3 regions of the Rhizobium sp. AG207R genome follow, and region 2 is predicted to be linked to each of the others. Evidence: predicted binding sites of a transcription regulator. Region 2 holds the regulator's gene; each other region holds the start of a gene.
The links. Region 2 encodes LexA, which represses DNA repair genes until DNA is damaged. Its sites were predicted from a motif close to TGTTCNNNNTGTGTTCNG; they were not measured.
Positions count from the first base shown of each region.

Region 1: JJQ51_RS27245 (2'-5' RNA ligase family protein) is a predicted target of LexA. The motif match lies at 2,396-2,413, and genes of this name have one in related genera.
Region 3: dinB (DNA polymerase IV) is a predicted target of LexA. The motif match lies at 4,008-4,025, and genes of this name have one in related genera.

Region 1 is NZ_JAEPVT010000013.1:72,757-80,293, forward strand. It holds gene JJQ51_RS27240 (SulP family inorganic anion transporter) at 51-1,691, shown strand; gene JJQ51_RS27245 (2'-5' RNA ligase family protein) at 1,701-2,318, opposite strand; gene JJQ51_RS27250 (hypothetical protein) at 2,543-2,680, shown strand; gene JJQ51_RS27255 (methylated-DNA--[protein]-cysteine S-methyltransferase) at 2,819-3,382, shown strand; gene JJQ51_RS27260 (GNAT family N-acetyltransferase) at 3,422-3,970, opposite strand; gene JJQ51_RS27265 (DUF4180 domain-containing protein) at 3,988-4,362, opposite strand; gene JJQ51_RS27270 (hypothetical protein) at 4,527-5,030, opposite strand; gene JJQ51_RS27275 (hypothetical protein) at 5,107-5,451, opposite strand; gene JJQ51_RS27280 (LysR family transcriptional regulator) at 5,605-6,576, shown strand; gene JJQ51_RS27285 (hypothetical protein) at 6,880-7,320, shown strand.
Region 2 is NZ_JAEPVT010000009.1:131,693-139,229, reverse strand. It holds gene kdsA (3-deoxy-8-phosphooctulonate synthase) at 1-66, opposite strand, end outside; gene JJQ51_RS21900 (VOC family protein) at 63-950, opposite strand; gene lexA (transcriptional repressor LexA) at 1,370-2,092, shown strand; gene JJQ51_RS21890 (ComEC/Rec2 family competence protein) at 2,073-4,550, opposite strand; gene gltA (citrate synthase) at 4,832-6,121, shown strand; gene lpxB (lipid-A-disaccharide synthase) at 6,149-7,330, opposite strand; gene JJQ51_RS21875 (LpxI family protein) at 7,327-7,537, opposite strand, start outside.
Region 3 is NZ_JAEPVT010000001.1:409,393-416,929, reverse strand. It holds gene JJQ51_RS01760 (NCS2 family permease) at 1-224, shown strand, start outside; gene JJQ51_RS01755 (Orn/Lys/Arg decarboxylase N-terminal domain-containing protein) at 391-2,748, shown strand; gene JJQ51_RS01750 (GNAT family N-acetyltransferase) at 2,771-3,331, shown strand; gene JJQ51_RS01745 (hypothetical protein) at 3,372-3,695, opposite strand; gene dinB (DNA polymerase IV) at 4,079-5,176, shown strand; gene JJQ51_RS01735 (pyridoxine/pyridoxamine 5'-phosphate oxidase) at 5,269-5,913, opposite strand; gene JJQ51_RS01730 (class I SAM-dependent methyltransferase) at 5,924-6,700, opposite strand; gene JJQ51_RS01725 (LysR family transcriptional regulator) at 6,873-7,537, shown strand, end outside.

The DNA.
Region 1 (7,537 bases), on a different contig from region 2:
CGCGAATCTCTATCCATAAATGGATGCGCCATCCCTATGGTCGGTGATCGATGACGAAGCTGAGCAGCTGGTTCGTGGTGGACAGGGCGGATCTGGTCGCGGGCATATCGGTTGCCGGACTGATGCTGCCGGAAGCGGTCGCTTACGCAGGCATTGCCGGCCTGCCGCCGCATCGTGCAATCCTCGCCGGCATCGCCGGATGTCTCGTCTATGCCATATTCGGCCGCAGCCGCTTTGCCATCGTCTCTCCCACATCCTCGTCCGCAGCCATTCTCGCAGCCACCTTGGCGGTGGTGCCGGGTGATACCACGATCAAGGCGGGGCTTGCCACGGTCGCCGTCGCGCTCGCCGGCATTCTCTTCGTCATCGCCGGTGCCTTGCGCCTGGGCGGCATCACTGGTTTCATCTCGCGGCCAGTCCTGCGGGGCTTCGCGCTCGGGCTGGCGATCACCATCATCCTGCATCAGCTGCCGATTCTGGTGGGCGTGCCCGTGCAGGGCTCGAATATCCTGACCTACGCGGCGGCACTCTTCGGCGCTATTCTGCAGTGGAATCCGATCAGCGTCATAGTCGGCATCGTCGCGTTGGCGGCATTGCTGCTCTTGAAGCGATTGCCGGGTATTCCCGGCGCTTTCCTCGTGCTTGTCGCAGGCATCTTCGCCTCCTATCTGTTCGGCGTGGAAGGCCATGGCGTCAAGCTGGTCGGCCCGATCGAGATCCTGCCGCAATGGCCGTCGCTGCCGGAAGCCAACTGGACCGCCTATTCGCGGCTGGTACAGTTCACCGTGCCTCTCGTCCTCATCCTCTTTGCTGAGTCTTGGGGCACGATGCGTGCGCTCGCCCTGCGTTATGGCGAGACGCTGGAGGTCAATCGCGAGCTTGGTGCGCTGGGTGCTGCCAATATCGCCAGCGCCGTCGTTCAGGGCATGCCAGTCGGCGCCGGTTTTTCCGCAGGCTTCGCCAGTGAGGCGGCTGGCGCGAAGACGCGGGCGACGACCGTTTTCGCTGCAATCGGCCTGGCGATCCTGATTGCCTGCGCCGGACCACTGGTGGCGCTTCTGCCGGAACCGGTGCTCGCCGCCGTCGTGATCGCGGCTCTGACCCATGCGCTCGATCCCAGCCCCATTCTGCGCCTGCGCCGCCTGCATCGCGATTTCTACGTGGCAGTGGGTGCCGCTGTCGGCGTGCTCGCCTTCGGCGTTCTCAATGGCATGCTGCTGGCGATCGCGCTCTCGCTTGCCGCCATGATGCATCGCCTGGCATCCCCGTATATCGCCCGATTGGGACGGCTCAACAATAGCCATGACTTCGTCGATGTCAGCAGGCATGACGATGCGTCCGAGATACCGGGCATTGCCATCTGGCGCCCCGGCGAAACCCTGTTTTTCGGCAATGCCGATACGATCTTCGGCGAGATATTGTCCGGCAGTCGCAACGAAGCCGGGTTGCAGGCAGCTATTCTCAGCCTGGAAGAAAGCTCCGATATCGACAGTACGGCGATGGATGCCTTGATGGAGTTCGACAGCGCGATGCAGCGAGCCGGCCTCCGCGTCCAGTTCGCCCGTGTGCATGACCGCGTTCGCGATCTCATGACGGTCGCCGGCATGGTCGACGTCGACAAGCGCTGCAGCTTCAGCGTCGATGATGCCGCTGCGGCTGTGATGGCGGATCAGAAGCCGCCGAGGGCGTGACGAGACCGCTCAATCATGCAAAGTCCAATAGCAGAGATGTTCGTGCTTAGCCTCTCCCTGCAGGCTGTTGATGAGGACGAAGTCCCTGGCGGTCCAACTCACGGGTTCTGCAAGCATGATGTCGGGAACGAGATGGCCCTGATAGAGTAGTGTCATATGCGGCTCCACGGGCTTTTCCTTAGTTGGCATAATGCCCGTGAGCCGCATGGCATCGGCCAGCTCCTGATGGAGCGCTTTCAGTTCCGCATTGCCATGCTTGTTCCATAGGACAAGCGGGCGGTTATCGCCATTGCCGAAGCTGACGGCCCGATCGAAGACGACAGGAAAGCGCGATTTCCTCACCCTCGAGGCAGCTTCCATCGCCGCAAATGCCACCTCCTCGGGCAAGCGGCGAAACGAGCCGATCGGGTAGAGCGTCACATGGAAGAGATCAGGCCGACGCGGCTTCGTGGAAAAGCGGTGCTGTCGGCGAAGATGTCCTGCAAGCTCATGACTGCGTGCGGCAATTGCCACATCGGGCAGAATTGCGAAATAGAACTCGTTGACAGGCCCTTGATCGATGGGCGCTGGTGCCCGCATGTGTGATCCGCCTGTGGGATAGAGCGAAAGCTGCCCATTGTTCTTCATGGGTTTGCATCAAAGCCGTGTTGCTTTGCCTCCTCTTTTTTGACCGCGGCATCGTAGTGCATCGCGAACAGTCAATCAAGAACAAAGCAAGAACATTTAGAAAGATCACGATTACAAGGGCCACAATCCTCGTTTCAAAAATGCGATCGAATAAAAGGCCTGTCTGATCTGTTCATTCCAAGCGGGGCTTGCTCTCCATTCTCTCCAACAAGGAATGACCGTCCATGTTTACCAGGGCCATCTTTTCAGCCGTATTTCTCGTCCTCATCGGGCTCGGCATTTCGGCTTGCTCTACGTCGGGAGATCACAATTCCGGCGGCGGTATGACGCTGAACGCGCCTCCGACTGGCGGCGGATATTGATCCCGTTCTGTCAATCGACCTGAATCCGTTCGGCGGCCGTCAAAACGGTGGCAATTCCCGATCTTTGCAAGAATCGGGTTGAATTCGAGGCTCCCGAGGACGATTTTCATGACAAGTGGAAACACGGGAGCTTTCGTCATGAACGAGACAAGGCAAAATTATCTGATTTTCGAAACCGCCGGCGGCTTCTGCGGCATCGCCTGGAATGATGTCGGCGTGCTGCGCTTTCAATTGCCGACCAAGGATGCGGGCGCGACCGAACGCCTGCTTCTGCGGCGTTTGCCGAACGCGCAGCCCGGCGCGCCGAGCACGGAGATTGCGGGAGTGGTCGCCAAGGTGAAACGCTATTTTGCCGGTGAGGAAATCGACTTTTCCGACGTCACGCTCGATCTCGGCGAGCAGGACGCCTTCTTCAGGCAGATCTACGATGCCGCGCGACAGGTCGCTTGGGGGCATACGACGACCTACGGCACATTGGCCAAGCAGCTTGGCGCAGGGCCGGAAGCCGCGCGCGATGTCGGGCAGGCCATGGCGAAGAACCCGGTGGCGCTGATCATTCCCTGCCACCGCGTTCTGGCCGCAGGCGGCAAGATCGGCGGCTTTTCCGCGCCGGGGGGCTCCAACTCCAAAGCTCGCATGCTGGAGCTGGAAGGCGTTCAGCTGGCGCCGCCGAAGCCGGTGCAACAGTCGCTGGCGTTTTGAGCCAGTCGATCCGGGTGTGCGGCTAAAGCTGCCCGCCCCCTATTCCTTCGGCTGACGGGCGCGGGAGAACAACAGTGTCTGCTTGTCATTGAGGCGCATTGGCTTCGGATCGCCATAGCCGGCTTTTTCGGCAACACGGATCGAGGCCGCATTGTCGGGCGAGATCAGGCAGACGCTGCGATCGAATCGCGGCTGCTGGTCGAGCCAGGCGACGGCGGCTGCCAGGGCTTCCGTCGCAAAGCCTTTGCCATGCGCCCACGCGGCCAGTGCCCAGCCGGCCTCCGGAATACCCCTGATTGGCGGTTCCATCACCCTGTGAAAGTCTGCAAAGCCGAGATCGCCGACATAGCGGCCGGAGGATTTTTCGCGGATTGCCCAATAGCCATGCCCGAGCAGCGGCCACAGACCATGATAGGACAGCATCCGCATCCACGACTCCCTGGAAGTGGAGACCACATTGCCGAAAATATGCCTCACGACCAGAGGATCGCTCCACATGCCCGCAAGCGGCTCGAAATCATCGAGCGTATGTCCCGTCAGGATAAGCCGTTCGGTTTCCAGTCGCGGCGGAGAAAGCGTTACTTCCATGAAGGCAGACCTCTGGTTTAGCTTTGGGCATTCTGCTGCAGGCGCTCCGCAAGCGCATCCAGATCGGGCAGAAACCAGACCTCACGGCCCCTGTTGGATTCATACACGAAATCACGCAGGGCATTACTGTCCGCGATCCATCCGGAGACGTCGCCGAGAATAACGAGCTGTGAACGATAGTTGACGAATTTCTGGATGATTGCGCCGGCAATGCGGGTTGAGAGCCGGAAAAACTCCTCGCTCAGCCGTGATGTCGGAACGACCACCAGCTGTGCTTCAGCGTCCCACGCAGCGCTGATCCAATCATTCACATCCCTTTCGCTGGCGAGCAGCGGACCGTTGTCATCGCCGATAACGACTTTTCGGCCGGAAAATTCTTTGACGGTGTACATGCTGGTTCGACTTTGCATTCCATCGAGGGAAAGGTTGTTTGTTGTTGCTCTAAGTTGATAGTGGTTTCAAGGCGTCAGTCACCATCCTTATGCTTCATTGATATCCGCAATTCTTTTTCGGAGATCGGAGCCAAAGCCTAGCCTAAGGCGTTATCGCCGCTGCGTCATATCACTTGATCTGATGATCTCGTCCGCAATAGGACGATGAAGGCGAGAACGTGACTCACAAGGAGCAGCGGCACGTAAAGCGTCGGTATATAAATGCCTGCGCCGAAGAGACCGGGATTTCCGATTTTCGTTACGCCCATGTAATAGGCATTCAGAAGATCCAGAGTTCCCCAGATGTTGAATATCCAGACAACCGGAATGGCGATCGGCGACCGCCAGGAAAGGGCGGCCATGGAAGCGAGCGCGAGTATAGCCGAGATGAGATCGCCCCATCCGACCTTGTTGGCAAAATCCGAGCTCAACTGCGAAGATACGAATCCGGATACCAGAAAATTCATCCCCAAGAACCGGAACGCATGGAAAGCAGCAAGAAGCCTTAGAGCCTCATAACGCCGCATTGTGCGAAGCGCTGGCCAGACATAGACATAGGCTATCACCGAACTTGTCAGGAAGGCGCCGGCGACACTTAGAACGAATGGGAGATTGAGTTCCGGTGGCATCTCGGTTTCCTTCGTGTTTATCTTTCTGGTCTGACGGCATCGAAATCAATAAGTGTATTTCGCTGCCTTCGGGCGTTTAGGCATTGGCCAAGAGCAGGCGGAGCGGCAAAAGCGGACCGATCGCGATATATTCGTGATCCATGAGATTTTGCTTGGCCAACGGCAAGCCTTCCATGATTGCGTGAGCGTCGGCGACATCTCTCGAATCCAGCAGGAACACGGCTCCCCGGCCATCGCCTCGCGAATACCATTCGCGTATTTTTCCATCGAGATAGAGCTGCGCGGTCCGCCGGATTTCATCTGGCATGATAGCCATCACCCGCTCGCGTGTGACGCCCGCCTTCACGGTGAGGATGACCATCACTCCGGTGACTACGGGTGAGACGGCTTGCGCTTGAGCAGGGGTTGCGTGATCGTTCATGGAAGTAGCTCCTGTAAGAGTAAAGACCAGGAAGAGGTTGCAGAGCCGGGACGTCGCAAACGTTCGGGCTTGGCGTTTGCGATGCTCCCGATTTGCAACTCACGTATAAGGCCACTTTCCATGAGCGACTATTCTCGATAATGTCGACGAGTTATGAAGCAGAACTTCACAGTCAGACAGGGTGCACTCGATGGCGTGGAAGCCTTTCTGAGCGTCGCCCAGCATTGCAGTTTTCGCAAAGCAGCGGCCGAGCTCGGGGTAACGCCATCGGCAATCAGCCAGGCGGTACGCTCACTTGAGGCGCGCGTCGGCGCCGCACTTTTTATTCGCACGACGCGCAGTGTCAGCCTGAGCGAAGCCGGCCAACGATTTCACTTGCGCGCAAAGCCTGCTTTCGAGGAGCTTGTCGCGGCAAGCGAGGTCGCGCGTGACCTTGGGCAGCGGCCTGCGGGACTGCTGCGCCTCACCGTACCGCGGGCAGTGATGCCAATCCTGCTGGAGCCGCTGATCGCATCCTTCTGCCAAGCTTATCCTCAGGTCGAGGTGGAGATCGCCGCAAGCGCAGATCTGGTCGATATCGCTGCCGAGGGATTTGACGCCGGCATCCGGCTGGGGCAGTTCATTGCCGCTGACATGGTTGCGGTTCGGCTTACCCCGCCCTTTCCGCTGGTGGTCGTTGGTACCCCCGAGTATCTTCGCCGGCGGGGAAGGCCCGAACGTATCGATGATCTGCGCCAGCATGCCTGTTTGCGCATGCGCCGCTCGGACGAGTCGATCGCGCCATGGTCCTTTGTCGATGGCAACAGGCCGATCGAGGCAATCGTCTCAGGCCCGCTGATCGCTCGTGATTTTCCCACCATTCTTGGTGCGGCGGGGGAAGATATGGGACTTGCACAAGTGCCTGAGCCGATTGCCCTCAGCCTGATGAAAGCAGGCAAGCTCGTGCAGGTTCTGGAGTCATTCGCGCCGTTGGCGCCGGGAGTGTTTCTATACTATCCCAACCGCCATCAAATGATGCCGAAGCTGCGTGCTTTTATTGATCACGTAAAAAGCCATTCGGGCGCTATCAGCAAAACACAAAGACGCATCGATGACAAACGAACACGCGAGCCGAAAAAGCGCTGATGTCGGAGGCGTTGACCGGCTTGAACCGGATTGTATTGAAGTTACCGGGTGCTGCGGGCCAGGATGCGAGGCCTCGACTGCGGTTGCAAGGGCGCCATTGCAGCTGATACGCCGCGCCGATCTGTTTCATTCGGCGCTACCATCTCCTCATTTCCATTCGGTTGTCTGGATGTATTCTAACGCTTTGTTTTAATGTGTTTTGGAACTAAAAGTCGTGCGAGACCGTTTATCTCTGACTTTGACACGGCGCTGACGTCGTGACCGGCCGGCTGGGTAAGCGGCGCTTTTGAGGAGTGTCTTAATATGAGGATTTCATCTGGATTTCGTTCGGTTGCGGTTGCCGCTATTGCTGCTGCGGGGATCGGCTTTGCCGGCGTCGCGCATGCCGATAGCGGCACGATCCGCTTTTCTGTCTATAAGGCGGCTTTCTTCGTCGGCGGCTCCGGAGGCGAGGGCACACTGACCTTCCATGGCCGCAAATATCCCATCTCGATCGGCGGCATCTCGGGCGGCCTCGCCTTTGGTGCCTCCAAGACCTATTTCCAGGGCACAGTGCGCAATATTCGCCGCGCCCGCGATGTAGGCGGTGTCTACGGTGCCGCCGGCGGCGGCGGCGCGATCGGCAAGGGTGCTCAGATGATCGTCATGACCAATGACAAGGGCGCCCAGCTCGAACTGACGGGCAGGCAGGTCGGCCTGCAGGTCAACGCCGATCTCAGCGGCCTGAGCATCACGGTGAAGTAAGGTCACCAGTCCAAGCCTATGGTGCAGAAGAGCCCGATCGGCGGAATTAGCGTTCGGGCTTTTCAGGAGAAGGTATGGTTTCCTCCTTCTTTCCATGCCCTTGAAGCGCGCGATGAACAGAGCTTCTCCGTCGGCGCGAGATGTCGTATAGCCGCCATCCTTGACGAAGTATCAAGCCAGCCCGCTGGCACCAGTATTGCGCTGGTCATTGGAAAGG
Region 2 (7,537 bases):
TGCAGTATTGGAAAAGAGGACCTTGGAGGCACCCTCGCCGACGGTGACTTCCGAATTCGTGCTCATATTATCTCCTCAAAGGCGAACAATGCGCCCTGACCGGGTGCCAACCTCGCCAATAGACGATTGTTCTTACGCGTATAGGTGACGCCGTTAGCAGTGAAATGCGACGATGTCACGGAAAGATCGCGCGTTTTGAAAAGGATTGCACGTGCTCTGAGCCCCGGATCATTCGTGCGAACAGGTAGATCATAGAATGCCTCCATTCCTTCCGGCGTCAAAATCTCCAGATCGGCATTGGCGGCCTTGATCGTCAGGCCAAAGGAATGCTCCATAATGCGCGGGCCACCGACAAGCTCCTCGAAGAAGCCGCGATAGGCCGCCGGCTTCGGCGCGCAAAGCGCTACCCGCGCGATACCAGTCACGCCGTTTTCGTGACGCTCGAGCACACTGCGGTCAGCCGGCAGCGGATTGATGCGCTGACAGCAGAAAGCGAGAAAATCCGGCGCGCGCAGATCGGCGGCGAAGGCAAGACGAAAACCGGCCGTGGTTTCCGTTCCATCCGGCATCTTCATGGGACGGGAGAAATCCAGCATCTGCCCCGCCGAAATCGCAGCTGCTTTGAAGCGCTCGTCATCCGCCACCGCGTCATCCGTACCGAATACCACGGCCGAAAAGCCATTTTCGCCGACCCGGAAGCGATAGGCTTGATCGCGGGCAACAAAAACATTGCCATCCATGATGCTCTTCTCGCACTGCTCCGCAGACGCGACGCCCAGAGGTTCGAGATAGGTTTTATCGGCAAGGAAGACGCAGGCATTCTGCGTGCCAAAGGGATGGCGCGCATCTGGAGCCACTGTAAAACCGAGCTTGCCGAGGCGCTCGCGTGCCAGAGCGATATCGACGGTCGGCAGCACGAGATGATCCAGCGGATGCGGAGACGAAATCATGGCTTCTCCTGTTTGCTTGCCGAAGCAGATTTGCGCCCATCCCCCGCGCAATTCAAGATGGAAGCATGGAACACCCGGAGCACACGACATGGATCGAAGGCAATCTCGCAAACGTGATTGCTGATTCTCTGCCATGGCTGGCTCATGCAGCCGCGCGGCACGTTCATCCAAATGCTCGGCGCACGGGCTGAACGACAAAGTCTCGGAAGCGAGTAGAGCGGCATTTCTCTTATTTTTCTGCAGGTTAACGGAGACACAGCGCGCCGATGTTCGGAGCCGATCCATTCGCAAATGGTAATTATTTAACTGACCTCACAAGGCTTTACCGAAATTTAAGTACTTGCGGAACACATATGGAACATATAGTGTCCGTTCTGGATTTGTTTCACAGCTTTTCTTGATTCTGGGGTTCCAAGACGATGTTGACGCGCAAGCAGCAGGAACTGCTTCTCTTCATTCACGAACGCATGAAGGAATCCGGGGTTCCGCCATCTTTCGACGAGATGAAGGATGCACTGGATCTGGCATCGAAATCCGGTATTCATCGCCTGATTACGGCACTGGAGGAGCGGGGCTTTATCCGCCGGCTGCCGAACCGGGCCAGAGCGCTCGAAGTCATCAAGCTTCCCGACGCCTATAATCCGAGCCTGCAGCAGCGCCGCGGCTTTTCTCCGAGCGTTATCGAGGGCAGCCTCGGAAAGCCGCAGCCCGTTGCCCCGCCCGCTCCGTCGAAGGTGGCAAATGACGATCACAATAGCTCGGCGTCGGTGCCCGTGATGGGCCGCATCGCTGCCGGTGTTCCGATCTCGGCCATCCAGAACAATACGCACGACATTACCGTTCCCGCCGACATGCTCGGATCCGGCGAACATTATGCGCTTGAAGTTCGAGGGGATTCGATGATCGATGCCGGCATCTTCGACGGCGATACGGTCATCATCCGCAATTCGACGACGGCCAATCCCGGCGACATCGTCGTGGCGCTGGTCGATGACGAAGAGGCGACACTGAAGCGCTTCCGTCGCAAGGGTGCTTCCATCGCGCTTGAGGCTGCAAACCCGGCATACGAAACCCGCATCTTCGGACCGGATCGCGTGAAGGTCCAAGGCAAGCTCGTTGGCCTTATTCGCCGCTATCACTGACCGGTGAATTGTCGATGGCGGGTGACGTGGGCGCAATTGGCGCGTCGAATTTGCCGGTGCGCCAATCGTAGGTTCGATGCCTGGTCCAGGGACGCTGCGGGTTCTCGAATGCGGTTGAGAGGATGGGCTTGTCTCCGGTAAGCACCATTTCGATGGAGCCGGTTTTACGCAATGTCGCACCGGTTATGAGCATCGCTCCGGAACGGCAATGGTCGAGCCGTAGCCGGATTGGCGTCACGATAATGTTCCCCGTGTCGCAAGCCGCAGGCAGGTAGGCCGCGTTTTCGATAGTGACCAATATCGCGCCGTTTTCAAGCATGGCCGCGCACCATGCTCCTTTCTGGCAGGCGAAACTGCCTTGCATGGTGCGGTCCAAGGCTTCTTCCATTGCGATACGGACCGCCTTCTGTTCTTCACTGTTCAATCGCTTATAACGATCTGCCTTGCCGATTTGTGGAAGTCGGCTGTCAGCCGGGAGCATGGTCGGAGGCTGATGGTCCGCCGCAACCAGTGCCTTTTGCCATTGTTCGAAAATAAAGGCCTGCGGTCTCTCGCGATTGGTCGCGAGTATATTGTCCTGGCGCAATGCGACTAGGACGCCATCTTCGGAGATCATCAGGTCGGGTTTCGGTACGCCAGATCCGAATGCCGCCAAGCCCATGGACAAGAGCGATAATAGCAGGCCCAGATGACGAAGCCGGGTCCGCAATATGCTCATGATCAGGAAGCCGATAATGAATGTCGGCATCAGCCAGGCCGGCTGGCGACCGAAGGTAATGTCGCCTCCCCAACCAGCTACGGTTCTTGCGATCACGATAACGAGTTCCAGTCCCTCGCCGGTTACTTTCCAGAAAGGCCCGTCGAGACCGAGCGGCATGAGCAGCATCGCCGCCATGCCGAATGGCATGACGATAAAGGAGACGATGGGCATAGCAGCGAGATTGGCGGCGAGCCCATATGTCGCCAACCGGTGAAAATGCTCGATCGAGAAGATAGCCGTCGACGCGCCGCCGATGAACGAGGTCGACGTCACGCCTGCGAAGAAGCGCATGACGAACAATAGCGGACTCAATAGACGGACGCGCGGCAAAATGTTTTCGCGATGCCGCCGCCGCTTCCATAGCGAATAGCCCGACACCAGCGCCAGTGTCGCCGCATAGGACATCTGGAAGCTCGGACCGAGGACTTGCGACGGCGACAGTACAAGAATGATGATCGCTGAAAGTGCGACATTGCGCAGACTGATCGATGGCCGATCGAAAAGCACGGCCACAAGCATGATCGCCATCATGATGAAGGCCCGCTCGGCGGATACACCGAAGCCGGAGATGAGATAATAGGCAGTTACAGTGAGAAGCGCACCGAGGGCTGCGAACTTCTTGGTCGGCCAGGCCTGCGCGACACCGGGAAACAGGCTGAACAAGTAGCGTAGGCCGATGTAGAAAATGCCGGCCGACAACGCCATGTTCAGACCGGAAATTGCAATGATATGGGTCAGGCCGGCAATTCTCAGCGCTTCCGTCGTATTCTTGGAGATTGCGCGTCTCTCATCGGTGACAAGCGCCGCGGCAAAGGCGCCGGTATCTCCCGGCAAGGTTTGCCTGATCCTGTCGCCTATGCTGTTGCGCAGGCCAGCAAGCCAAATATCGGCCGCATCCAATAAGGAGCCGGCCGCGTTGTCACCGGATGGCGACAGCAATTCCGGTGTTCCGTAGGCAAAGCCGTTCGCACCGATACCGTTGAAATAAGAACTGAAGGCGAAATCGTTGAGACCAAGCAAGGCCGGTCCGGCCGGCGGCGTCAACCGCGCCCTACCCTGGATGCGATCACCGAGATCGAACGGCTCCGCCTGCTTGCGCACGAAGATCGTAACCCGCTGCGGCGCGCGGCGAATGGAAGGTTTTTCCGTTGCCTCGACGCGAACGACATAGCGCCAGCGTCCATTGTCATAGGATTCCCGTCGTTCGATCTGACCGGTCACGGTCGTGGTCACGGCCGAATCGAGCATGACGGTAGAAACCCGCCAGCTCTCGCATTGCGCCAGCGCCATGCCCAGGCAAAGGAGCATGCCTGCCAAAAGCAGATGGCGAAACAGCCTGCCTGCCTCCTGCATGAGCGCGAAGCCGCTGGTGAAGACCAACAGGCCTACAAGAACAGCCTGTGGAGGCGGATCGCTGCCAGCCTTGAACCAGAAAATTGCACCAAGGCCCATATAGATCGGCGCAAGCAGGACCGCGCGACCATGGGCCGCCTCCTCTTCGATCAATCCGAAGGTGCCAAGCCGAATGCGGCTTGATACCCGCAATAGCCGGGATGTCAGCCGCGTCTGGTCCTGCGTCCGTTCCCGTCGCGGCACTTCGGCGGGCAAGATATTCGTGGCAACAACAGGGCGAGGCTGCGAGAGCGCAGCAACGTCCCCACCCTCTTTCCGCTGCTCGGATGCCTCCAAATTAGGCACTCGCCGCCGTCCCCACGCAAAACTACAGCTTTTGCGCGATTTTTGCCGTTAGCAGGCGATGAATTCAACCAAAATCGACGCAAACAGGGCTCAATTGGGCCGGTTTCGCCGCCTAGCATAATTAGAGGCGCTTCTGCAGTGCCCAAAAGTTGATACTGCATTGCACAATTCAGCGTTAGGATAACTTGGCATTAGGCTCGGGATCATATAGCTAGTCGGTAGTCGCTTAACCTTTTGGCGCTTTTTATGGCGTCAATCCCGCCAAATCTTGGAGGATCAGCATGACGGAACAAAGCGCGAAACTAACTTGGGGTGAAAAGACGGTGGACCTGCCGGTCAAGACCGGAACCATCGGCCCGAGTGTCATTGATATTGGTGCCCTTTATAAGAACACCTCCACTTTCACTTACGATCCTGGTTTCACCTCCACCGCGTCGTGCGAGTCGAGCATTACCTACATCGATGGCGACGAAGGCGTTCTGCTGCACCGCGGCTATCCGATCGATCAGCTGGCCGAACACGGCGATTTCCTCGAAGTTTGCTACCTCCTTCTCTACGGTGAACTGCCGACGGCAGCGCAGAAGAAGGACTTCGACTATCGCGTGACCCACCATACGATGGTGCACGAGCAGATGTCGCGCTTCTTCACCGGCTTCCGCCGCGACGCACATCCGATGGCCGTCATGTGCGGCTGCGTTGGCGCGCTTTCCGCCTTTTATCACGACTCGACCGACATTACGGATCCGCACCAGCGCATGGTCGCAAGCCTGCGCATGATCGCCAAGATGCCGACGCTCGCCGCCATGGCGTACAAGTACCATATCGGCCAACCCTTTGTTTACCCGAAGAACGATCTCGACTACGCGTCGAACTTCCTGCGTATGTGCTTTGCGGTTCCGTGCGAAGAATACGTCGTCAATCCGGTGCTTGCCCGCGCCATGGACCGCATCTTTATCCTGCATGCCGATCACGAGCAGAACGCTTCGACGTCGACGGTTCGTCTGGCAGGCTCTTCCGGCGCCAATCCGTTTGCCTGTATCGCTGCAGGCATTGCCTGCCTCTGGGGACCGGCTCACGGCGGCGCCAACGAAGCTGCGCTGAACATGCTGAACGAAATCGGCACGGTCGACCGCATTCCGGAATTCATCGCCCGCGCCAAGGACAAGAACGATCCGTTCCGCCTGATGGGTTTCGGCCACCGCGTCTACAAGAACTACGACCCGCGCGCCAAGATCATGCAGAAGACGGCGCACGAGGTTCTCGGCGAGCTCGGCATCAAGGACGATCCGCTGCTCGACATCGCGATCGAACTGGAGCGTATCGCTCTGACCGATGAATATTTCATCGAGAAGAAGCTGTATCCGAACGTCGACTTCTATTCCGGCATCACGCTGAAGGCTCTCGGCTTCCCCACGACCATGTTCACCGTTCTGTTCGCTCTTGCCCGCACCGTCGGCTGGATCGCTCAGTGGAACGAAATGATCGAGGATCCGCATCAGCGCATCGGCCGTCCGCGCCAGCTCTACACCGGCGCTCCGCTGCGCGAATATGTGCCTGTTTCCAAGCGCTAAGCTTCGGTATTGAAACAAAAAAACCGGTCAGAGATGACCGGTTTTTTTATGGGCTAGAACGTCCAGAACAATCTGCGCAGCCTTGTCGCCAGGCGGCTCCTCCGTCTGCATCCGTTCCCAGACCAGATCGTAGCCAGCAAGCATCGCCGCACGCTCCGGTGTGTCGCTCGACAGGCGCTCCATATAACGTGCCAGCATGCCCGGCCGCAGAACATCGTTGATGAGCTCAGGCAGTACAGCATAGTCGGCGATGAGGTTCGGCAAGGCGGCCGTCCAGATCTTGATGCGCGACAGCACGAATTTCGCCAGCCATTCCGTCTTATAGGTCGAGACGACCGGAACGCCCGCAAGCCCCAGCTCCAGGATCACCGTTCCGGAGGCTGCCATGGCGGCATCCGCCTTGGCAAAGGCACTCCATTTGGCATCTTGGCCGACGAGTATATCCGGCTTGACCTGCCAATTGGCGGTCAAAGAGCGAACCACCGCCTCCTGCCGCGGCACGGTCGGCAGCAGAAAACGAACATTATCATTTCTCCGGCTAAGTTCTTCGGTAGCCCGCTCAAAAACCGGAAGGAGTTGCCGGATCTCCGATGCACGCGATCCGGGCAAAAGCAGGATCGTCTTCGCCACATCGGCGCCGGCCAGACCGCGCAAGGCGCGCTGACGTCGCGTCTCCGCAAGATTGGCGTCGACCGTCAGGCGGTGGCCGACATAAGTGGTTGCCGGACCGCCCAGGCGCTTCATGGCAGCAGGCTCGAACGGCAAGACGGCCAGCACATGGTCGACATAGGCAAGCATCTGCTGTGCGCGATATTCTTTCCACGCCCAGACGCTGGGGCAGACGTAATCGATAACAGGCAGATCGGGCAAAGCCTTGCGCACCCGCTTGGCAACGCGATGCGTGAAATCGGGGCTGTCGATGATCACAAGCACGTCCGGCTTTGCAGCAATAATCGCATCCGCCGTCTGCCGGATGCGGGCCAGCAGCTTCGGCAATCGCTTGATGACCTGGATGAAACCCATGATTGAGAGTTCGGAATAATCGAAGAGCGAGCGCAGACCTTGCGCCTCCAGCGCCTCGCCGCCTACCCCGACCAGCTCGACCGGACCATCATGGCGTCGCTTCAGGGCCGCGACGAGATCGCCGCCCAGCAGATCGCCGGAGACTTCGCCGGCAACGACGGCAAGCTTCAAGGGCGCTGCGCTCACATGAAGCCCTCCGCGCTCAGGCCACGATCGATGCCGCAGACAAAAATACCGGCCTCGTCGGCAGCGGCGATCACAGCCTGGCGATCGAGGATCAAAGCTCGGCCAGCTTCGACGGCGACACCAGCTAACCCTGCCTTCTTGGCATTCAACATCGTGGAGACGCCGATTGACGGCAAGTCGGCCCGGATATCCTGCTGCGGCTTGCAG
Region 3 (7,537 bases), on a different contig from region 2:
CGCTGAAGCGTGTCGACCTGGAGAATTTCTCCGACGGTCTCTCCGCCCTGATGATGGTCCTTCTGACCCTTGTCTCCAACAGCTTTGGAACCGGCATCGCCGGAGGACTGCTGTTCTACGTCATCGTCAAGGTCTTATCGGGAGAAGCAAGGCAGGTGTCTATCGGCATGTATCTTCTCGCCATCCCGCTTGCCTATTATTTCTGGACCGTGGCCGCTCACTGAGCGGCCACAAATCCATAAGTTGTGCACCCGCGATCCGGCATGAAACGGCGGGCCGGCGACGTGACCGGCGGTGGCCATCAATACGGTTTGGGACGTCCTCTATTCTGTCACATCCATGTCATGAAATGCGCCGACACCTCATCCCAGATCAAGAGCGGGTATCGACATGGATTATTTCAGACGTTTCAACTTTCTGTTCGCAACGCCAACCTTCGACAATGAGGACCTGGAAGGCGCCCGCTATAATCAGATCGTCGAGGAGATCGAACGCTCAGGTTTCGAGGTGGTGCGCGCGCGCAATCTCGAAGATGCCGAGATCGCCGTGCAAACCGACGCGGCCATCGGCTGCATGCTGGTGGACTGGGGCAAGAAGGGCCTCGAAGGCAAGACGGCCGCCCTCATCAACCTCATGCGCCGGCGCGGCCTGGAATTCCCGATCATCCTCCTGATCCGCCGCAAGCGCTTCGAGGATGTGCCGGTCGAAGTCCTCGATTTCATCGACGGCTACGTCTTCCTCTCCGAGGAAACGCCCGCGTTCATCGCGAAAAGCCTCATCAGCCGGCTGAAGCAATATGCCGAGACGCTGAAGACGCCGTTCTTCGGCGCGCTGGTCGATTATGCCGAGGAGGGCAACCATCTCTGGACTTGTCCCGGGCACAATGGCGGCATCTTCTACAGCCGCAGCCCCATCGGCCGGGTCTTCATGGAGCATCTCGGCGAAGCGGTGTTCCGCGACGACCTCGACAACTCGGTTCTCGATCTCGGCGACCTTCTGACCCACGAGGGACCGGCTCTCGCCGCACAGAAGGAAGCGGCCAAGATCTTCGGCGCCGAGAAGACCTATTTCGTGCTGAACGGCACCTCCACGTCCAACAAAGTCGCGCTCTCGGCCCTCGTCACCGACGGCGATCTCGTGCTGTTCGATCGCAACAATCACAAGGCCGCCCATCACGGCGCGCTAATGATCTCGGGCGGCATTCCGATCTACCTGCCGACCAGACGCAATCTCTATGGCCTGATCGGTCCGATGGATTTCGCCACTATGGACGAGGACGCGCTGCGCGAGCGCATTCGCACCCATCCGCTGGTAAAAGATCCGGAAGCCTACAAGAAGCCGCGTCCGTTCCGCGTCGCGGTCGTGGAGCAATGCACCTATGACGGCACCATCCACAATGCCGAGATGATCCTAAAGCGCATCGGACATCTGTGCGACTACATCCTTTTCGACGAGGCATGGGCGGGCTTCATGAAGTTTCACCCGCTTTATGCCGGGCGCTTTGCCATGGGCCTTTCGGACCTCGGCCCCGATGCACCCGGGATCATCGCCACGCAGTCGACCCACAAGCAACTCGCAAGCTTTTCGCAGGCCTCGCAGATCCACATGAAGGACAGGCACATCACCGGCCAGAAACGCCGCGTGGAACACCGTCGCTTCAACGAAAGCTTCATGCAGCACGCCTCGACCTCGCCCTTCTATCCGTTGTTTGCCTCGCTCGACGTCGGCGCGCAGATGATGAAGGGCCGTTCGGGCGAAGTGCTTTGGGACGACACGATCCGCCTCGGCATCGAACTGCGCAAGAAAATCCGCGCCGTACGGCGCGAATTCGAGGAGAAGGAACATCGTCCCGAACGCCGCTGGTTCTTCGAGCCCTTCGTGCCGGATCGGGTCGCGATTCCTGATGTGGCAAGCCCCGGCGCTGTGCACGATGTGCCTTGGGAGAGCGTCGCGACCGATCAGCTCGCCACCAATCCCGCCTTCTGGCACCTGACACCCGATGCGGCATGGCACGGCTTTTCCAGCATGGAGCCGGGTTTCGCCATGACGGATCCGAACAAGCTCACCCTGCTTACCCCCGGCTTTGATCGAGCGACTGGAAAATATACGGACCACGGCATTCCAGCGCCCATCGTTGCGCAATATCTGCGCGAAAACCGGATCGTCGCGGAAAAGAACGACCTCAATTCGCTGCTCTTCCTGCTCACACCCGGTGTCGAAGCCAGCAAGGCCGGCACCCTGATCAGCGGCCTTGTCGCCTTCAAGAAGCTTCATGACGACAACGCGCTGCTGGAAGAGGCCATTCCGGAATTCTACCGCCGCCGTCCCGGCCGCTATGCGGGCGTGCGCCTGCGGGATCTTTGCGCCGACATGCACAATTTCTTTCGCCAGGCCGATGTCAGCGCCCTGCAGACGAAGCAATTTTCCGCCGAACACCTGCCGCCGATCGCCATGTCGCCGCACGATGCTGCGCGCTGCCTGGTGCGCAACGATGTCGACTATCTGCCGATCGACGCCATTGCCGGCCGCATCGCGACGACACCCTTCGTCGTCTATCCCCCGGGGATTGCAACCATCGTGCCCGGCGAGCGCCTGACGGAACAGGCAAAGCCCATGATCGACTATCTCAAAATGTTCGAAACCTGCTTCAACACCTTCCCCGGCTTCGAGGTGGAGATCCAGGGCCTCTATCGCGAGATCGATGCATCCGGCAAAATCCGGCTCTATACCTACGTTGTCGCGGAATAGGCTTGGAAATTCAGGTTCGGACATGAAGCAGGATAAAACAATCATCGTTCGCCCATCCCGGGAGAGCGACGTCGATGCCATGCTGGCTATCTATCGCCGTCATATTCACCGCGGGGTCGAAGCCGGGGTCGATGATAGCGACACGCCGCAGCCGGACGATCTGCGCGAACGGCGCAAGAATTTGAAGGACCGCCGCTTTCCGCATGTCGTCGCGATCGAGGGTGAGAAGGTCGTCGGCTATGCCTATGTGGTGCTGTTCCGCAAGCGCCCGGCCTATCGCTATACCGTCAAGCATTCGATCTATGTGCATCACGACCATGTCGGCCAGGGTGTCGGAAGCCTGCTCATGCGCGGACTGATCGACGCCTGCGCGGCGGCCGGCTTCCGACAGATGATCGGCTATATCGACGCGGACAACGTCGCTTCGCTCGCCCTGCACGAACGCTTCGGCTTCGTTCGCGTCGGCCTGCTGCCGGCTGTTGCCTATCGCTACGGCCGCTGGGCCGATACCGTGATGGTCCAGCGCTCGCTCGGTCCCGGCTCAACCACGCAGCCGCCTCCGCCGCCGCTCTCCACCCGCTGAAGCAGAAGGACCTGTTGTCGGTCGTAACACAACTCCGTGCTTAGACTGGATGCCGCATCGGGGCCGGCAGGAAGCCCAAAACAAAATCTATGACCTTCGACGAGGACATTTCGCAGGGCTTGAGGGTGAGGCTTGCTGCGGAGAGCATATAGAGATTGAAACTGACGACATCGGTCCCGCCAAGCTCCTCGCCATAGAGCCAGATCCGTTTGCCGTCGGCCGATCGCTTGACCGTCACACCCCAGGGGCGACCTTGAAAATGCCCCTCCGAATAGCCGTCAGGCAGCTTCGCAAGCGCATGTTCGAAGCCCGACAATTCGGCGGGCAGCAGCTGCGGCGCGCCGTCGATCATGGAGCCAGGCATTCGTCACATATGCCGCAGCCGTCTTCGTCCATCTTCCTCGCCGACCGCAGCCTGCGGCAGCACAGACACGCAGTGCCATCGGCTCGGGATTCCTCGTCACGCTCGGGCGGGAGGATCTCCATAAGCAAGTCGGAAAGTGCATCGGTAGCGATTTGGCCCATCTCAAGGCTCCGTATTGGGGGACGGACAAGAGATAAGAAGCCTTGCGCGCATCTCAAGGTACCGTTTGCGGCATGGCTGGCCTGCGGCAATTTCCTCGCCTCTCCCTAGCAAGACAACCGAGCCGGTTTGATATCGTCATCGAGGATGATATGTTCCGCATTTGTTTCAGCTTCCGCAATAACGGACCGCGCTGAACCTACTGTGTAATGACCGAGACCGCCATGAACGACACCAGCTCGACCACTGTCCGGAAGATCATCCATGTCGATATGGATGCATTCTATGCATCGGTCGAGCAGCGGGACAATCCGGAGCTGCGCGGCAAGCCGCTTGCGGTCGGCGGGTCGGCTGCACGCGGCGTCGTGGCGGCCGCAAGCTACGAGGCCCGTGCCTTCGGCGTTCACTCGGCGATGCCTTCGGTTACCGCAAAACGCAAATGTCCGGACCTGATTTTCGTGCCGCCGCGCTTTGACGTCTACAGGGCGGTGTCGCAGCAGATCCGCGAGATCTTTGCCGAATATACTTCGATGATCGAGCCGCTGTCGCTCGACGAGGCCTATCTCGACGTCACCCAGAACCACAAGGGGATGGAAATCGCCACCGAGATCGCGCTGGAGATCCGGAGCAAGATCAAGCAGGTCACCGGCCTCAATGCTTCGGCCGGCATTTCCTACAACAAATTCCTCGCCAAAATGGCAAGCGACCTCAACAAGCCGAACGGCCAGGCGGTCATTACGCCAAGGAATGGCCCGGCCTTCGTCGAAACGCTTCCCGTCAAGAAATTCCATGGCGTCGGGCCGGCGACAGCCGAGCGGATGCACAAATATGGGATCGAAACCGGACTAGATCTGAAATCGAAATCGCTCGCCTTCCTGCAGGAGCATTTTGGAAAGGCAGGCCCTTATTTCTACGGTATCGCCCGCGGCATCGACGAGCGCCAGGTAAAGCCGGACCGGGTTCGCAAATCCATAGGCGCAGAAGACACATTCGTTGAGGATATCGACGATCTAGAGCTGGCGACGGCGGAACTGCGGCCGCTTGCGCAGAAGGTTTGGCGCTACTGCGAAACAGGCGGTTTCAGCGCCAAGACGGTGACCGTGAAGATCAAATATTCGGACTTTACCCAGGCGACACGCAGTCGGACAAGCTCCCTGCCGGTCGCCGGTGTCGGCGCGGTCCTGGATACCGCGTCGGCGCTTCTGGCAACCGTCCACCCGTTCACGCGGCCAATCCGGCTGCTGGGCATCACGCTTTCGTCTTTGACGAACGAAGAAGCCGGCGATGGGAGCTTACAGCCCCAGCTCGATCTCGGCATCTGAGGGATGCTGATCCTCAGCGGTCACAATGGCTGTCTAATCTTTCCGCCGAAAGCAGCAGAAACGGACAACCGCGGCCATCAAAGCGAAAATCATCAAGGCCAGAGCCGCTCCTTCAGCCAGCCCGCCTTTTCACGTCGATATCGCAAGCGATGGTGACGGCGCTCTGAATCGCCCTGCCAGAATTCGACCTCATGCGGCATGACGATGAAAAGCGCCCAATTTGCAGAAACAAGATCGGGCTCGTCCCGCAACCGCCGATGCTGCAGTGCCAATGCGTCATCGAGCTCCTGCGACGAACCCAGAACCTCGCTCTGCCGCTCGGTCAGGGCAATCGCCTTGGCGCCCGGCGCGCGTGCACGGAAATCGGCACAGCGCTCATGCGCCTCGGCCTGAAACGCAATTCCGCGCAATCGCACCTGCCGTCCGAGCTGCGGCCAATAGAAGGTGAGTGACACAGAGGGATTGGCGGCAATCTGTCGGCCCTTCGGCCCCCTGCCTGATGTTGCGAAGTGCCAGCCACGCTGGTCGAGGTTCTTCAGGATGAGAACACGAGCATCCGGTGCGCCATCCTCGTCGATCGTGGAAAGCACCATGGCATGCGGCTCCTTGATATCAGCCTCGATGGCATCGCGCAGCCAGTCGGAAAACAGGTCTCGCGGATTGTCGGGTGTCAAATCCGCCTCGAACGATGGAAACGGCCCGGGCAGGGACTTGAGTACGCGCAATTCGTCTCTCACGGCACTCTCCTTATGGTTTTGCGATAATGAGACGCAGCGAGCCTTCGAAGAATGGCTGCGTGCGGAGGGCGCCATAACGGCGATCCCAGGATCCGTCGGTGAGATCACGGCCGAGCTCGGCGACAAAACGCTCGCCAACGGAGGCATCGACAAAGCTCCATGCCGAATTGGCAAGCCGCGCGCCGGGATCAAGCATTCGTTCCGGCCTGCCATAATAGGCTTCGCCGAAGCCATCGACGCAGTTCAACGGGATCGGCACCGCCTTGATCTCCACATTGCCGCCGAGTGCGGTCGCGATCCTGCCTATCTCCGGATAACGTCGTGCCTCGACCGCAATCATTTCAGGCGCATAGGTGTGTAGCCACGACCGTTCCAGCAGATGCGGATCGCAGCTCAACACCAGGACAGGGCCCCGGGTAACGCGCCGCATCTCGGCAAGCCCTCGGTCGAGATCAGACCATTGATGCACCGTGAAGGTCGCCATTGCCGCATCGAAACTCCGGTCGGCAAAAGGAAGATGTTCCGCCGTTCCGTCAATCGCGACCGGGAGATGCGCCGGTCGTTGGGCGCGCATGGACGCAGACGGCTCGACGGCCGTCACCTGTCGGTCGACCGGCTCATAGGAGCCTGCGCCGGCACCGACATTCAACACGGTTTTCGCATCGCCGAGAGCGGCGCGGATGAATTCGGCTATATGGGGGTCCGGCTGACGATAATTGGTATAGCCCGATCCGATCACGCCGTAATTCGCATCGCCCGCACTGCCGTCCTGATATCTGCCTTGCACTTCATATCTCCGTTGCTTCGTCGGACAAGGCTTCGCCGGACGTGAAAATGCCATTGCATCGTCGCGTCATTGTTCGATGAATACGCTGTCCATTTCTCTCGGCATCAAAAAACATGTTATTTTCACGGAAGAAAAACGATATGTTCGAACAGTCAATGTTCGGAAAATGCACATGACTAGACGATTGCCCTCCCTGAATGCGCTGCGCGCCTTCGAAGCGGCCGGCCGGCTCGGACGCATGACGCTTGCGGCAGACGAGCTCAATGTGACGCACAGCGCCGTCAGCAGGCAGATTCAGCATCTGGAGGAGGTACTTGGCGTTCCCTTGTTCGAAGGACCGAAAAACCGGCTGAGATTGACTGAAGGCGGGATGACCCTGTTGACCGGGCTGACGGGCGCATTCGACCAGATGGATCTGTCGGTGCGAGCCGTAGCCGATACGGAAGACGGTCAGCTCGACGTCTCCTGCCCCGGCACTTTTACGATGCGCTGGCTCATTCCCCGCCTCTATCGGTTTCAGGCGAAATACCCCAACATAGAAGTGCGCCTGTCGGCCTCTTCAAAGCCCGTCGATTTCAGCCGCGACGGCTTCGATGTGGCAATCCGCGTCGGAAGCGCGCCATGGCCTTCCGGCGCCGATGTGATTTTCCTGTTTCCGGAGCAAACCGGCGCGGTGCTCGCGCCATCGCTCTTTGCCGCGTCAACGCCAGAGTTCGATGGCCTGCCCCAGCTTCATACGCGCACAAGGCTGCGCGCATGGGGCGACTGGCTTGCCCGATCGGAGAGATCGGTCGCCACGGGACCGCGCGTCGAATACGAGCATTTCTACTTCATGCT